2 regions of the Telluria mixta genome follow, and region 1 is predicted to be linked to the other one. Evidence: riboswitches for the same ligand, from Rfam matches in the RefSeq annotation. Region 1 holds a riboswitch; the other holds the start of a gene.
What was found. A riboswitch is a leader RNA that binds a small molecule or an ion and turns the genes downstream of it on or off. The one in region 1 is predicted to bind cobalamin.

Region 1 (7,269 bases):
ATGCGGTAGACGGCTTCACCCTGGGCGCCGGACGGATGTTTCACCGTCCACGCCACGGGCGCGAGCGGCGTCTCCAGGCGCGAATAGTGGAAGGTGTGGCCGCGCATCTGCCCGGCGTTCGTTGCCAGGCCCTGCGATCCCAGTCCCGCGAGGCGTGGCTGCATCAGCACGCGGCCCGGCAGCAGGCCGGCCATCGGCCAGTCGCGGCCTTCCTTGTCCGCGAGCGACTCGGCCAGCACCATCATGCCGCCGCATTCCGCGAGGATCGGCAGGCCGGACGCATGCGCCGCGCGGATCGATTCTTGCCAGCGCGCGGCCAGCGCCAGCGCTTCCCCGTGCAGTTCCGGGTAGCCGCCCGGCAGGTAGACGGCGTCGGCATCCTCGGGCACCGGCTCGTCCGCCAGCGGCGAGAACCACGTGACGCGCGCGCCCAGCGCTTCCAGCGTGTCGACGTTGGCCGGATACAGGAAGCAGAAGGCGGCGTCGCGCGCGATCGCCACCGTGAGTCCGGCCAGCAGCGGCGCGACCGCTTCTTCCGGTAACGCCTCGTCCGGGAGCTGCGGCGCCAGGGCGTTCCATTGCGCCTCGTCCAGCTGCAACTGGTCGGCCAGTTCGTCGAGGATCGCGTCGATGTCGGCGACTTCGCCCGGCACGACGAGGCCGAGATGGCGTTCCGGCAGCCTGCGCGCCTGCTTCGGCAGGGTCGCGAGCAGCGGGATGTCGCGCAGCGACGCGGCGACCATGCGCGCGTGACCCTCGCTCGCGACACGGTTGGCGACGACGCCCGCCATGCGCACGGGCCCGTAGTCGCGCAGGCCCAGCACCACGGCGCCGGCCGTCTGCGCCATCGCCGACGCATCGATCACGGCCAGCACGGGCAGGTCGAATGCGCGCGCGAGATCGGCCGCGGACGGATCGCCGTCGTACAGGCCCATCACGCCTTCGACCAGCACGACGTCCGCTTCACGCGCGGCGCGGGCCAGGCGCTGGCGGCTCTGTTCCAGTCCGACCATCCACAGGTCGAGCGTGTGCACCTTCGCGCGGCTCGCCTGTTCGAGGACCATCGGATCGATGAAGTCCGGGCCGCATTTGAACACGTGCACGCGCTGACCCATGCGGCGCAGCCGGCGCGCCAGCGCGGCCGTCACCGTCGTCTTGCCCTGGCCGGACGCGATGGCCGCGACCAGCAGCATGCGGGCGCCGGCGGTCATCACCACTCCGTCCCGGCCTGCGCCGCGATGCCGGCCTTGAACGCGTGCTTGACGACGTTCATTTCGGTCACGGTGTCCGCCACGGCGATGAGTTCCGGCGGCGCCGCGCGGCCCGTCACGACGACGTGCTGCATGTCCGGGCGGTCGAGCAGGTCGGCGATCACCGTGTGCACGTCCAGGTAGCGATACTTCAGCGCGATATTCAGTTCGTCGAGCACGACGAGGCCGTAGGCGGGATCTGTGAGGAAGCGGCGCGCCTGTTCCCACGCTTCCTCGGCCTTGGCGATGTCGCGCTCGCGGTTCTGCGTCTCCCACGTATAGCCTTCGCCCATCGCATGGAAACTGACGTCGTCGGGGAAGCGGCGCAGGAACGTCTCTTCGCCGGTGGACATCGCGCCCTTGATGAACTGGACGACGCCGACCTTCATGCCGTGGCCCAGCGCGCGCGCGACCATGCCGAACGCGCTCGAGCTCTTGCCCTTACCGTTGCCGGTATTGACGATGATGATGCCGATCTTCTTGTCGGCCGCGGCGATCTTGGCGTCGATGACCGCCTTCTTGCGTTCCATGCGCGCGCGGTGGCGCTCGTTCAGTTCCGCGGTTTGTTCCGGGGTCAGGTCAGTCATGAGGGGTCTCCAGGGGAATAAAAATGCGGCGGCCCTTGTTCTCGATCGCGTCGATCGGGTGGCCGAGATAGCTGCTCAGCAGCGGTGCCTGCAGCGCGTCGTCGACGGTGCCGGCATGCCAGCTGCCGTCGCCCATCAGCAGCAGGGCGTGGGTGGAGATACTGTGTGCCAGGTTCAGGTCGTGGCCGATCATCACGATGGTCTTGCCGCTTTGCCGGCACAGGCGCGACAGCAGCGACATCGTGCGCACCTGGTGCGCCAGGTCGAGCGCGTTCGCCGGCTCGTCGAGCAACAGCAGCGGCGTGTCCTGCGCGAGCAGCGCGGCGATGGCCGCGCGCTGGCGCTCGCCGCCGGACAGGGTGCGCACGTCGCGCGCGGCGAGATGATCGACTTCCATCGCCGCGAGGGCATTCACGGCCGCGTGGTGGTCGTCGCTCTGTTCCCAGTAATGGTTCGCGTGGTAAGGATGGCGCGCGGACAGCACGGTTTCCATCACGCTGTACGCGAACGCGTCGCTGCGCGACTGCGGCAGGTACGCCCGTTCGCGCGCCAGCGCTTCCAGCGGCCAGGCGGACAGCGGGCGGTCGTGCAGCGCGACGGTGCCGGCGTCGGGCGCGCGCAGGCCGGCCACGGTGCGCAGCAAGGTGCTCTTGCCGGCGCCGTTGCGGCCGATGATGGACCAGCATTCGCCGGCGCGCACATCCCAGTCCAGACCGTGCACGAGCACGCGGTCGCCGGCGCGCAGTTCCAGTTGTCGGGTCGCGATCATCATTTGTGCATGCGGTGCAGTTGATACAGGAAGACCGGCGCGCCGATCAGCGCCGTGATGGCGCCGACGGGCAGTTGGGTCGGCGCGACGACCGTGCGCGCGACCGTATCGCACAGCACGAGCAGGCTGCCGCCGCCCAGCACGGCGGCCGGGATGAGTACGCGGTGGTCCGGGCCGAACGCGAACCGGCACGCGTGCGGTACGATCAGGCCGACGAAGCCGATGGCGCCGGCGCTCGTCACCGCGCTCGCTGTCAGCACGGCCGACACAAAGAACAGGCCCTTGCGCACGGTGCCGACGCGCACGCCCAGCGTGGCGGCGGCCTCCGCGTGCAACGCGAGCATGTTCATCGCCCGCGCGTTGCGCAGCGCGTACGCGAGCGCCGCGCCCAGCACGACCCAGGGCAGGATGCGCAGCGGCGCGCCGGCCAGGTCGCCGATCATCCAGAACACCATGCTGCGCAGGCGCCCTTCCGGCGCAATCGACAGCATCAGCGTGACGAGCGCCATGCTGGCCGCCTGCAGGATCGTGCCCGTCAGCAGCAGCATCGACGTACCGCCTTCCGCCGCTACCCCGCTGCGCATGTCGCGCCGCGCCAGCAGGTACAGCAGCAGGGCAACCGTCACCGCGCCGGCCATCGCCGCGCCGTCCACGGTGGCGGCCGCGCACATCATCAGCAGCGCGAACAGCGCGCCGACCGACGCGCCGGCCGAGATGCCGAGCACGTACGGATCGGCGAGTGGATTGCGCAGCAGCGCCTGCATCATGACGCCGGCCAGCGCGAGCGCGCCGCCGGTGACGAAGGCCATCAGCGCGCGGCCGGCGCGCAGCTCGACGAGCGACGCGGCCAGCGATTCCGGCCGGCCGCGCAGCACCTGCGCCACCGCATCCGGCAGCTCGGCCGGCGCGACCGCAATCGATCCGCTCATGCCCGCGACGAGCAGGCTGGCGACCGCCACGCACAGCAGCGTGACGATGATCGGAATGGCGCGCTGGCGCAGTGGCGGTGGTACTGGGTGCATGGCTCGTCGGAACATGGGGTTAGCGAACTCCGTAGCGAATACCTGCGAACCACGTGCGCCCGGCGGTGCCGTAGTTGCGCGCCAGGTCGTAGTGCTTGTCGGCCGCGTTGTCGACGCGGACCAGCAGCGACCAGTCGCGCGTCATGTGCCAGGTAGTGTACAGGTTCAGCAGGCCGTAGCCGCCGAGGCGATTGGCGTTGGCGGCATCGTCGAAGCGGCGGCCGGAGGCCTGCAGTTCGACGCCGGCGTCCACCTGGCCCGCGGTGTAGTCGGCCGCGACGCTGGCGTGGCGGCGCGCGCGGCGGGCCAGCTGCTTCCCGGTCGTCTCGTCGCGCGGATCCTGCAGGTCGGCGCTGGCGCGCAGGTCGAGGTTGCCGAGGCGGGTGCTTGCTGCCAGGGTCAGGCCTTCCAGCAGGGCGTGGTCGACGTTGTAGGCGCAGCTGCCGCTGGGGCGACCCGGGCACGGCGTGACGGACACGATCATGTCGGTCAGGCGGTTGCGGTAGTAGTTCGCCTGCAGGTCGACGCCGGCCACGCGGTACTGCACACCCACCTCCGCGTTGCGGCCCCGTTCCGGCTTGTTCGACGTCAGGCCATAACCCGGGTAGTACAACTCGTTGAACGTGGGGGCGCGGAAGCTCGTACCGTAGCTGGCCGTGGCGCGCAGGTCCTGCGTGAATTCGTAGCCGTAGCCGAGGGCGCCCGTCGTCTTGCCGCCATATTCCGAATGGTCGTTGCGCGCGCTGACGTCGAGCAGGTGGCTGCCGCGGCGCAGGTCGTACGACGCCGCGACGGCATTCGTGATGCGCGTGCGGTTGATGTCCTTGATGGCGCTGGACAGGACTTGTTCCTTGCGGTGGCCCGCCAGCACCTGCAGCGTGTCGCCGGCGATGTCGAACGTGTTCTGCCACGTGAATTCGTCCTGGCGCGTGTTCAGTTGCGAGGTACCGGAAGGCGTCGTGCCAGTGAAGCTGCCCAGCTTGTCTTCCGAGCGCGCCACCTGGACGCTGCTGCGCCAGTTCGGCAGGAAGCGGTCGTTCAGGAACACGCTGTAGCTGTCGAGTTCCTGAAGGTTGTGCGTGTCGAAGTCCGACTTGCCGCTGTCGTATTGCGCGTTCAGGCGGCTCTGCATGAATTGCGCACCGATCTCGTGGCCCTCGGCCAGGCGCAGTGCGATGCGGCCGTTGACGCTGTTGCGCGTGTAGCCGTCGTCGTCGGGGTTGTAGCTCGACGAGCCAGGGCGTGTGGACGAGAAGCCATCCGATTCTTCGTGTGCGCCGGAGAGCGCGTAGGTGACGCTGTGCGCACCGCCCGTCGAGCCGTGCACGCTGGCGTCGTACTGGTTCGTGCCGTACGTGCCGCCGCCCGCGCTGGCGCTGAACATCGGTGCGCCTGCGCTCTTCTTCGTGAAGATCTGCACGACGCCGCCGATGGCATCCGCGCCGTACAGGGAGCTCAGGGGGCCGTAGACGATCTCGATGTGGTCGATGGCCGACAGCGGGATCGCATTCCAGGACGCCGCGCCCGTGGTGGCGGAGCCGATGCGCACGCCGTCGACCAGCACGACGACCTGGTTGCTGTTGGCGCCGCGCAGGAATACGGTAGTGTTGGTACCGCCGCCGCCGTTGCGGGAGATTTCGATGCCGCGCTGGCGGCGCAGCACGTCGGCGACGGAGCCGGCGCCTGCGCGGGCGATGTCGTCGCTCGAGATGACGACGGTGTCGGGAATGACGTCTTCGGCGCGTTGCGGCGTGCGGTTGGCGGTGACGATGACGGTGTCGGGAATGGGATCGGCGTGGGCCGATGCGGCGGCAGCGAATGCGAGCGAAAGCGCGGCCGCCAGCCGGGAAACAGGAAAGGACATGACTTTTTATTGTGTAGACCAACCGGCCGACGTCCCCGTCAGCCAGATGAACAGAAGCGCTGGATGAATCGCGCTTCCACCTTTTGGCCGGTATCCGGGCTGGCGAGTATGGCCGTCCGACCTTCCCATGCGGATGCACAGTGGTATGTGGGGACGGTTGCCGTGCACGCGTGAGAGGCGTGCCGGCACTTGCTTACCGTTGCGGGGGCAGCACACGTTGGCGCTTGTCTGAAGAGCGCTTCGTGTTTCCCGTTTAACTGCGCCCGAGAGACGGGCGCGAGCACCAAAACGCCGACATTATACGCCCAGCACGACCAGCTGGCCGTAGCCGATGCGATGCGGCGTCTGCGCCGCGTTCAGTGCCGCCTGTTCCAGCGGTGCGCCGCCATGCAGCGCCGCCAGCAGGCGGATCGTGCCGGCGTGGCAGACGATGAGCGCGGACGGTGTGCGCAAATCGGCGACGAACGCTTGCACGCGGCGGGCCACGTCGAGCACGTTTTCGGCGCCGCCGGGGCGGTAGTGGAGCAGGTCGGCGGTCCAGGCGTCGACGTCGGCGCGCGGGATGTCCGACCAGGGGCGCAACTCCCACGCGCCGAAATTCATTTCGGCCAAACGCGCATCGAGCGTCACGCGGCCCGGGGCCAGGTGTGCGGCCAGCAGGGCACAGCGTTGCAGCGGGCTGGCGTAGACGGGCAGGCCGCTCGGTACGGCGAGTCCGGCATGCACGCGTGCGAGTTCGCTGTCGGTGACCGGGACGTCGCTGGCGCCGTAGCACAGGCCCGGCGCCACGTCCGGCTGCGGATGGCGTACCAGGTACAGCGTCATGCGTTCCAGGCACCGTGGCCCAGCGTGGCCAGCACGGCGATATAGATGAGCGCTTCGGCCAGCTGCTGCACGGCGCCGAGGCAGTCGCCCGTGTAGCCGCCGAGGCGCCGGACGAATAAACGGCCGAGCCACAGCGCGGCGAGTGCCGCTGCGATCATCGCGGCCAGTATGGCGGCCGGTGTCATCGCATCGGTGGCCAACATATACGCTGCGGGGAGCAGGCAGGTCAGCGCCGCGATCGCGAATTCCGCGTTCGTCATCTGCTGCGCCAGCGGCTTGGCCTTGCCTTCGCCGCGGACATAGTCCAGCTTCCAGATCAGCGCCGTCGCGGCGAGACGAGAGAGCGGATGCGCGACGAACAGCGCGACCACGGCCACGCGCGGCGGCAGCATCGCCAGCGCGGACAGCTTGGTCGCCAGCATGCACACGATACCGATCGCGCCATACGCACCGACGCGCGAATCCTTCATGATCTCCAGCGCCCGTTCCTTCGTCATGCCGCCACCGAGGCCGTCGCACGTGTCGGCGAAGCCGTCCTCGTGGAAAGCGCCCGTAATATAGATCGACGCAGCCGTCGACAGCACGGCCGCCACGGGCGCGGGCAGCACGAGCGCGGCCGCGTAGTACACACCGGCTGCGATGGCCGCGACGACGACGCCGACGAGCGGGAAGTAGCGCGACGCGTGCTGCAGCCACGCGGCCTCGAAGCCGACCCACGCCGGGATCGGCAGCCGCGTGAAGAACTGCAGGGCGATGAAGAACAGGCGGACTTGATGCATCAGGCGGATTTTTCGTTGACGCTGGCCGACTCGAAGGTCGCCATTTCGTTCAGGAAGTTCGTAGCTGCATGCAGCAGCGGCAGGGCCAGCGCGGCGCCCGTGCCTTCGCCGAGGCGCAGGTTCAGCTGCAGCAGCGGCTCCGCGCCGAGCGCATCGAGCATGCGGCGGTGGCC
Region 2 (7,269 bases), 990 kb from region 1:
GACCGGCTCGTTCTGGGTCTTGACCGAATTGTAGAGCATTGCCGGCGAGGTCTGGTACTTGCCATCGATGATGATGGTCGGCACGCTGTCGACCTTGTAGTCGCTGGTGATCTGCTGCAGGCGACGGAGCTTGGTCGTCACGCCGAACGAGTTCCAGGCTTCCAGGAACTTGTTGCGGTCGATACCGTTCTTCGACACCCAGTCGATGATGGCCGCGTCCGTGTTCAGGCGCAGGCGATCCACGTGCCAGGCCTTGAACACCTTCGGCTGGAATTCCTCGGCCTTGCCCAGCGCTTCCAAGGTCAGGCGCAGGTGCGCTTCCGGATCGTTGGGGCCCGACGACGGCAGGTGCACGCGCTTGAACACGATGTTGTCACCCTGTTTTTTGACCCACTGTTCGAGCTGCGGTTCCAGCGCGTTGCAGTGCGGGCAGTGGTACATGAAGAACTCGATCACCTCGACCTTTTTACCCGTGGCCTGCACCGGTTGCGGCTGAGCGAGCGTCACGTACTCGACACCGCTCTTCGGGTCGGTCGGCGAAGCGAAAGCGGTGCTGGCGGCGAGGACGGTGGCGAGCAGGGCAAAACGCAGGGAACGCATAGTTTTCCTTCTTGGGTTGGTTAAGCGAACGACGCGAGATTACCACTTTTTCGGTCGTCAGCCTTAGCCGGGGCTTATTTCTTGCAATTGGTTACCGTCGTAACCAACACCGGGGTCAGAGCCCGATTTTTGGCAATTTCCCAAAACCGGGCTCTGACCCCGGTTTGTTAGAAGTCGTACCGGGCCGACAGTTTCAGCTGGCGCCCATCGCTTGGGTAGATACCGCCCTTGCACGAGAACGCATTGCTGAAGTAGTGACGGTCCGCCAGGTTCAGCCCCGTCGCGGCGACTTCCCACGCACCCAGCTTGATGCTGTAGCGCGCGTCGAGCGTCGTGTAGGACGGGATGCGTGCGCCGCAGGTATTGCTGAAGTCGCCGCCGTAGCGCTGGCTGTCGACCCATTGCACGCCCACGTCCGCCGACTGGCCATTGCCCGGCACCCACGCCAGGCGCGCCGTCACGACGTTCTTCGGCACGAGCGCCAGTTCGCGGCCAGTGTTCGGGCCGTCCGTGAAGTGGGCGATCACGTGCTGCAGGTGCGCGCTCGCGCGCCAGCCTGCCGCCAGCGCGGCTTCGGCGTCGATCTCGAAGCCCTTGCGTTCGGTCGGATCGAGGTTCGTATTGGCGCCCCAGCCGCCGTTCAGCGTCGGGTCGTAGAAAATCTCGTTGTTCAGGCGATGGCGGAACACGCGCGCCGAAAGCGTGCGGCTGTCGTCGCCCGGCGCATGGCGCAACGTCGTGCCCAGTTCGAGGTCGTGCGACGTCTGCGCCTTCAGGATATCGAGGCTGGACCGGTAGCCGTTCTCGTCGACGTTCGCCACGCGGTAGCTCTGCCCGCCTTCGCATACACCTCGACGAGCGGGTGCACGCGATAGCTTGCCTGCGCCTCCCACGCGTTCTGCGATTGCGAGCGGTCTTCCGGCGCGATGCCACCCACGGCGTCCACGACGCTCTTGTCGAAGTTCTCATGGCGCGCGCCCAGGGCGATGCGGCCGTCGTGGGCCGGGTCGAAGCGCAGCTCGTCGCGCAGGTACACGGCTTTCGACGACTGGCTCGCGTCGGCGCTCGAGAACGAGGCCGTCGTCTTGCGCTTCCAGCGCGTGAAATCCACACCGCCCACCAGTTCGTTGAGCATGCCGCCGACGTCGGACAGCCAGCGGGCGCGCGGCGAGAACTGGTCCTGGCGGCCGTCGTACGCATTGTTCGAGCCGAAGGACAGGTAGTTCGAACGCACGTTGCGCTCGCGGTGCGACAGGTCGGCTGCCAGGTCGACGGCACCCAGGCGGTATTCGGCGAAGGCGTTTGCGCGGTCCGTGTTCAGCGAGCCGAAGTCGTTCGGCGTCGAGGCCTGGCGCGGGTCGGCGTCGAACTGGGCCAGCGACAGCGAACCCGGGAGACGCGAATCCTGGCGCGCGCTCTCGACGTGGATACCGGCGCGGCCGCCCGTGAAGCGGGTCTGCACGTTCAGCGAGGCCGTCGTCTGGTCGAAATCGCTGTTGCGGCGGTAGTTATTGGAGCCCTGGCGCGCGACGGCGATGTCGGCGCTGACGTTGCCCGCCGTCTGCGACAGCTGCGCGCGGACGTCGTGCTCGTGGAACGAGCCACCTTCCGCGAACACGGAACCGTGAAGGCCGCCGTCCACGTTGCGGCGCGTCGTGATCTGGATGACGCCGCCGGTGGCGCCTTCGCCATACAGCACGCTACCGCCGCCGCGGGTGATCTCGATGCGTTCGACCGTGTCGATCGGGATCGTCGACAGCACGGTGTTCGCCAGTTCGTTCTCGTTCAGGCGCACGCCGTCGACCATGATCACCATGTTCTGCGCGCTGTTGGTGCCGAAGCCGCGCAGGTCGAGCGCGAAGTCGGGCGACGAATCCAGGCTCTGGCGGCCGAACACGCCGCCGATCTTGCGGATCGCGCTGTTCACGTCGTTCACGCCGGCGCGGCGGATGTCGTCCTGCGTGATGACGGTGGCGCCGATCGGGCGCAGGGTTTCCACGCTCGGGAAGCGGGAACCGGTGATGACGACGGTCGATGGGTTGCCGTCCTGGGCGCGCACGGCGCTCGTGGAACAGGACAGGACGATGGCACAGGCCAGCGCGAGCGGCTTGATAGCCGGCGCGCCGCGGGTGGAGGCGGCAGTATGCATAGGATGTTCAGTGTTCGTTTGCGCCGGCAAGCGTCCCCGCACGCCGGCGTACACAAAAGCGCGGCATGACGCCGGCTTCCCCTGTCTGGCCGGTCTCCGGGCTCCAAGACGGACCGCCCCACCTTCCTGCGCAAGCACAGTGGTCGTCGGGGCGGCCTGTCGCCATGCGGCGACGCTTGTTTACCGTTGCGGGGGCAGCACACGTTGGCACGCCGCCGGTGGCGACGCCGCTTCGTGTTTCCCGTTTAACTGCACGCGCAGACGCGCATGCGGGCACCAGAACCCCGAGATTATAACCTGTATAGTGTGGGCACAAAAATAACAGCCACGCCAGGGGTCCCGCATGCATCCTCGTTTCAGTGTCCGCTTCGCCCTTGCCGCCGTCCTGCTGCTGGCGGGGGCGGTGTTCGCCGCACCGCAGCTTCCATCGTCACCCGACGGCATCGCCCTGGCCAAGCCCGATGCCGCCGCCGTCCGCATCCCCAGCAGCCCGGATGCGTGGGGCGGCCCGCGCACGGGCCGCGAGCCCACGCTGTCGGACCGCGTCGTCCATTACGACATCGCCGCCACGCTCGACCCGGTCAAGCACACGGTCACGGGCCGCGAGCGGCTCACGTGGCGCAACCGCAGCAACGTCGCCGTCAGGAGCGTCTACCTGCACCTGTACATGAACGCGTTCGAGAGCGCGGGCAGCACGTATTTCACCGAACGGCGCGAGCGCGACGGCACCTTCCGCTCCGGCGTCGACATCAAGGACGCGTGGGGCCACATCGCCCTGCACCGCGTCGCACAAGGCGGCACCAACGTGCCGTGGACCTTCGTCCATCCGGACAACGGCCCGGCGACGGACCGCACCGTCGTGCGCTTCGACCTGCCGCAGGCCGTGGCGCCGGGCGCATCGACGACGCTCGACATCGACTTCGTCACGCAACTGCCGCGCGTCGTCGCGCGCGCCGGGTACTTCGGCACCTTCCACCTCGTCGCGCAGTGGTTCCCCAAGATCGGCGTGCTGGAACTGCCGGGGGAACGGGGCGCGACGACGCCGCGCTGGAACGTGCACGAGTACCACCTGAATTCCGAGTTCTACGCGGACTTCGGCAGCTACGACGTCAAGCTCACCGTCCCGCGCGACTACACCGTGGGCGCGACGGGCGAACCGCATGGCGCTCCAATCGACAAGGACGGGATGCGCACGTGGCGCTTCGTGCAGGGCGACGTCCACGATTTCGCCTGGACAGCGGACAACCAGACCGCGAAACCGCTCGTCGACACATGGTCCGGCCCCGGCAGCCCGACGGTGACGGTGACCGTGCTGTACCCGCCCGAATTCGCGGCCAGCGCGGCGCCCGCGCTGAAGGCGGCCAAGGAATCGCTGACGTATTTCTCGAACACGCTGGGCCCGTACCCATACAAGACGCTGACCATCGTGATCCCGCCCTACAACGCGGAGGAAGCGGCGGGCATGGAATACCCGACGTTCTTCACGGCCGAGGCCTACCGGACCGTCGAACCGCGCACTGTGAACCAGTTCGCCCTCGCCTTCGTCACCATCCACGAATTCGGCCACAGCTATTTCTACGGCCTGCTCGCGTCGAACGAATTCGAGGAACCGCTGCTGGACGAAGGCCTCAACGAATACTGGGACAACCGCATGATGCGCGACCAGGGCCAGCTCGCGTACATCGCGACGCCGCTGCTGGCAAGGCTCGGCTTCGCGCCCGGCTATCCGACCTTCGACGCCGAACGCACGGCCACGCCGCGCCATGACCCGGCCGACCCGCCCGGCGCCAACGCGTGGCATCGCCTGCAGGACATCGGCCCCGTCTACACGCGCACGGCGATCCTGATGCGCGACCTGGAAGCGCGCATCGGCCGCGCGCCGATGGAGCGCGCGTTCAAGGAATACTACCGGCGCTGGAAGTTCCGCCACCCGAGCACCGCCGACCTGCGCGAGACGCTGGCCGAGGTGACGGGCCAGCGCGCCGTCATCGAGGACGCGTTCGACCGCCAGGTCTACGCTGTGTCCCGCGTCGACGACAGCATCGCCGACCTCACGAGCACGGAGCTGGTGCCACTCCCCGGCGCGCACGAGAGCCAGGGCGCCGTCGACAGGCGCATCGACGCCGCGCGCGCGGCATGGCGCAAGACGCATCCGGACGGCACCGGCCCGTACCCGTACCGCACGGACGTGACGGTCCGCCGCCATGGCGCGCCGGTGCCGCAGACGCTCGTCGTGAAGTTCGCCGACGGCAGCACCGAGACCGCGCGCTGGGATGCCGACGAACGCTGGCACAGGTTCACGTGGACGAAGCCGGCGAAGGCCGTCTCCGCCGAACTCGATCCGCAGCGGCTGCACTACCTGGACGTGAACAAGCTCGACGACAGCCGCACGCTCGACCCGGATGCGAGCGCATCGCATCGCTGGGGCCTCGAGTTCGCGGCCGTCGTCAACTACCTCCTTGCCCTGATCGCCACCTTATGACGACCGAAACGATCCTCGAATCCCCGTCACGCGCGCAGCGCGCGGCCGGCCCGCACGGCGTGCAAAACGCGGCACGCGCCGCGCTGCAATGGCGATTGCTGCTGTGGTGGGCCGTGCTCCTGCTGCTGCCGACCGTCGTCGCCGCGCTGCCCATGTGGGAGCTGCTGTCCGCCAGCCTCGATCACTCGGTGTACGCGGCACGTTTGGCGGGACGCCTCGACATGATCGCGTACGCCGACATCCTGCATGCCGCACGCGAACAATACGCGCCGGCGCTGGGCGCGGGCAGCCTCGTCGCGCTGGTGCTGACGTTGCTGCTGTCGCCGCTGCTGGCCGGGATGGCGCTCGCGGCCGCACGCGCACCGCAGCCGCTCGCATCCGGCACGCTGCTGGCCGCCGGCGCGCAGTTTTACCCGCGCATGGCGCGCATGCTCGCGTGGTCGGTCGTGCCGCTAGGGATGGCCGGCATGGTCGGCAGCTCGGCCCACCATCTGGCCGGCCAGGTCGCGGAGACGGCGCTGCTGGAAACCGACGCCGAACGCGCCGCGCACCTGGCCACGTTGGCGGCCGTCGTGCTGCTCCTGCTGGCCCACGCGACGGTCGACATCGGCCGCGCCATGCTGGCCGCCGACCGCCGCCGCACGTCCGTCATCGGCGCGTGGTGGCGCGGCTGCGGGCAGCTGGTACGCCGGCCACTCGCACTGCTGGGCACCTGGCTCGGCATCACCGCGGCCGGTCTCGTCGTGGCCGCCCTGCTCGCATTCGCGCGCGTGCATGTGCCGGCGCTAGGGACGGTCGGCACCGTGGGCGCGGTCGTGCTGGCCCAGCTCGTCGTGCTCGTGCTCGGGTGGATGCGGATGGCGCGCCTGTTTGCGCTGACGGCGCTCCTGCGCTGATCCGCGCGATCCGCTACCATGAATGTTTCGATTGCCGCCTGAAGGAGCCTGCCATGACCCGCCTGCCCACCTATTTCGTCTCGCACGGAGGCGGCCCGTGGCCGTGGATGAAGGACCAGTACGGCCCCACGTATGCCGAGCTGGAAGCGTCGCTGGTCGACATCAAGCGGCAGATCGGCGTGCGTCCGAAAGCGGTACTCGTCGTGACGAGCCACTGGGAGACGGACGACTTCACGGTGTCGTCAGGCACGGCGCCGGACATGATCTACGACTACGGCGGCTTCCCGCCGCACACGTACCAGATCCGCTATCCGGCACCGGGCGAACCGCAGCTGGCGTCACGCGTCGCGCAGCTGCTGAACGACGCCGGCCAGCCCGCCCGCCTGGACGCGGAGCGTGGCTTCGACCACGGCACGTTCTCGATGCTGGCACCGATCTATCCCGAGGCCGACATGCCGGTGGTGCAGCTGTCGATCCGCCACGGCTACGACCCGGCCGTGCACCTGGCCGCCGGCCGCGCGCTGGCGCCGCTGCGCGACGAGGGCGTGCTGATCCTCGGCAGCGGCCTGTCGTTCCACAATCTGCGCCAGTTCGGCCCGGGCGGCGCGCTGGCGTCGAACGCGTTCGATACGTGGCTGCAGCACGTGCTGCTGGAATTGTCTCCCGCCGACCGCGAACAGGCGCTGCTGCACTGGAGCGAGGCGCCATATGCGCGCATGGCGCATCCGCGCGAAGATCACCTCGTGCCGCTGTGGGTGGCGCTGGGCGCGGCCGAGCAGGAGCCGGCCGCGTGCGTGTATCACGAAGAGAGTTTCTTTGGGGCGTTGACGGTGTCGAGTTTCAGGTTTGGCGCCGCGGCCTGATCAGGTGCCGCGCTTCCCGCGCGCCGCCTCTTCCGCCTTGCGCGCCGCCTTCTCGGCCGCGATCCGCGCCTTCTCTTCCATCTCGATGCGGTGACGCTCCAGCGCCTCGGCGCGCGTCTGCGGGGTTTCCAGGCTGATGCGGCCCAGCGCGCCCTGGCGGTAGTCCTGCAGCAGCACGTGCGCCGCCTTTTCGTAGTCGTAGTCGCCGCCGCGCACGCGGAACGCGCGGCGCTGGGCGACGCCCTCGATCACGCCGAAGCCGTCCAGCCCTTCCGTCTT

Region 2: another riboswitch for cobalamin. It lies ahead of P0M04_RS00635 (TonB-dependent receptor); the one in region 1 lies ahead of P0M04_RS05035 (TonB-dependent receptor domain-containing protein).

What each region holds. Positions count from the first base shown of each region.
Region 1 is NZ_CP119520.1:1,132,065-1,139,333, reverse strand. It holds gene P0M04_RS05055 (cobyrinic acid a,c-diamide synthase CobB) at 1-1,211, opposite strand, end outside; gene cobO (cob(I)yrinic acid a,c-diamide adenosyltransferase) at 1,211-1,837, opposite strand; gene P0M04_RS05045 (ABC transporter ATP-binding protein) at 1,830-2,606, opposite strand; gene P0M04_RS05040 (FecCD family ABC transporter permease) at 2,606-3,628, opposite strand; gene P0M04_RS05035 (TonB-dependent receptor domain-containing protein) at 3,648-5,492, opposite strand; cobalamin riboswitch at 5,561-5,795, opposite strand; gene cobC (alpha-ribazole phosphatase family protein) at 5,790-6,317, opposite strand; gene P0M04_RS05025 (adenosylcobinamide-GDP ribazoletransferase) at 6,314-7,096, opposite strand; partial or broken gene cobT (nicotinate-nucleotide--dimethylbenzimidazole phosphoribosyltransferase) at 7,096-7,269, opposite strand, start outside.
Region 2 is NZ_CP119520.1:141,709-148,977, forward strand. It holds gene P0M04_RS00625 (thiol:disulfide interchange protein DsbA/DsbL) at 1-600, opposite strand, end outside; partial or broken gene P0M04_RS00635 (TonB-dependent receptor) at 768-2,749, opposite strand; cobalamin riboswitch at 2,820-3,045, opposite strand; gene P0M04_RS00640 (M1 family metallopeptidase) at 3,093-5,231, shown strand; gene P0M04_RS00645 (hypothetical protein) at 5,228-6,127, shown strand; gene P0M04_RS00650 (DODA-type extradiol aromatic ring-opening family dioxygenase) at 6,181-6,990, shown strand; gene ylqF (ribosome biogenesis GTPase YlqF) at 6,991-7,269, opposite strand, start outside.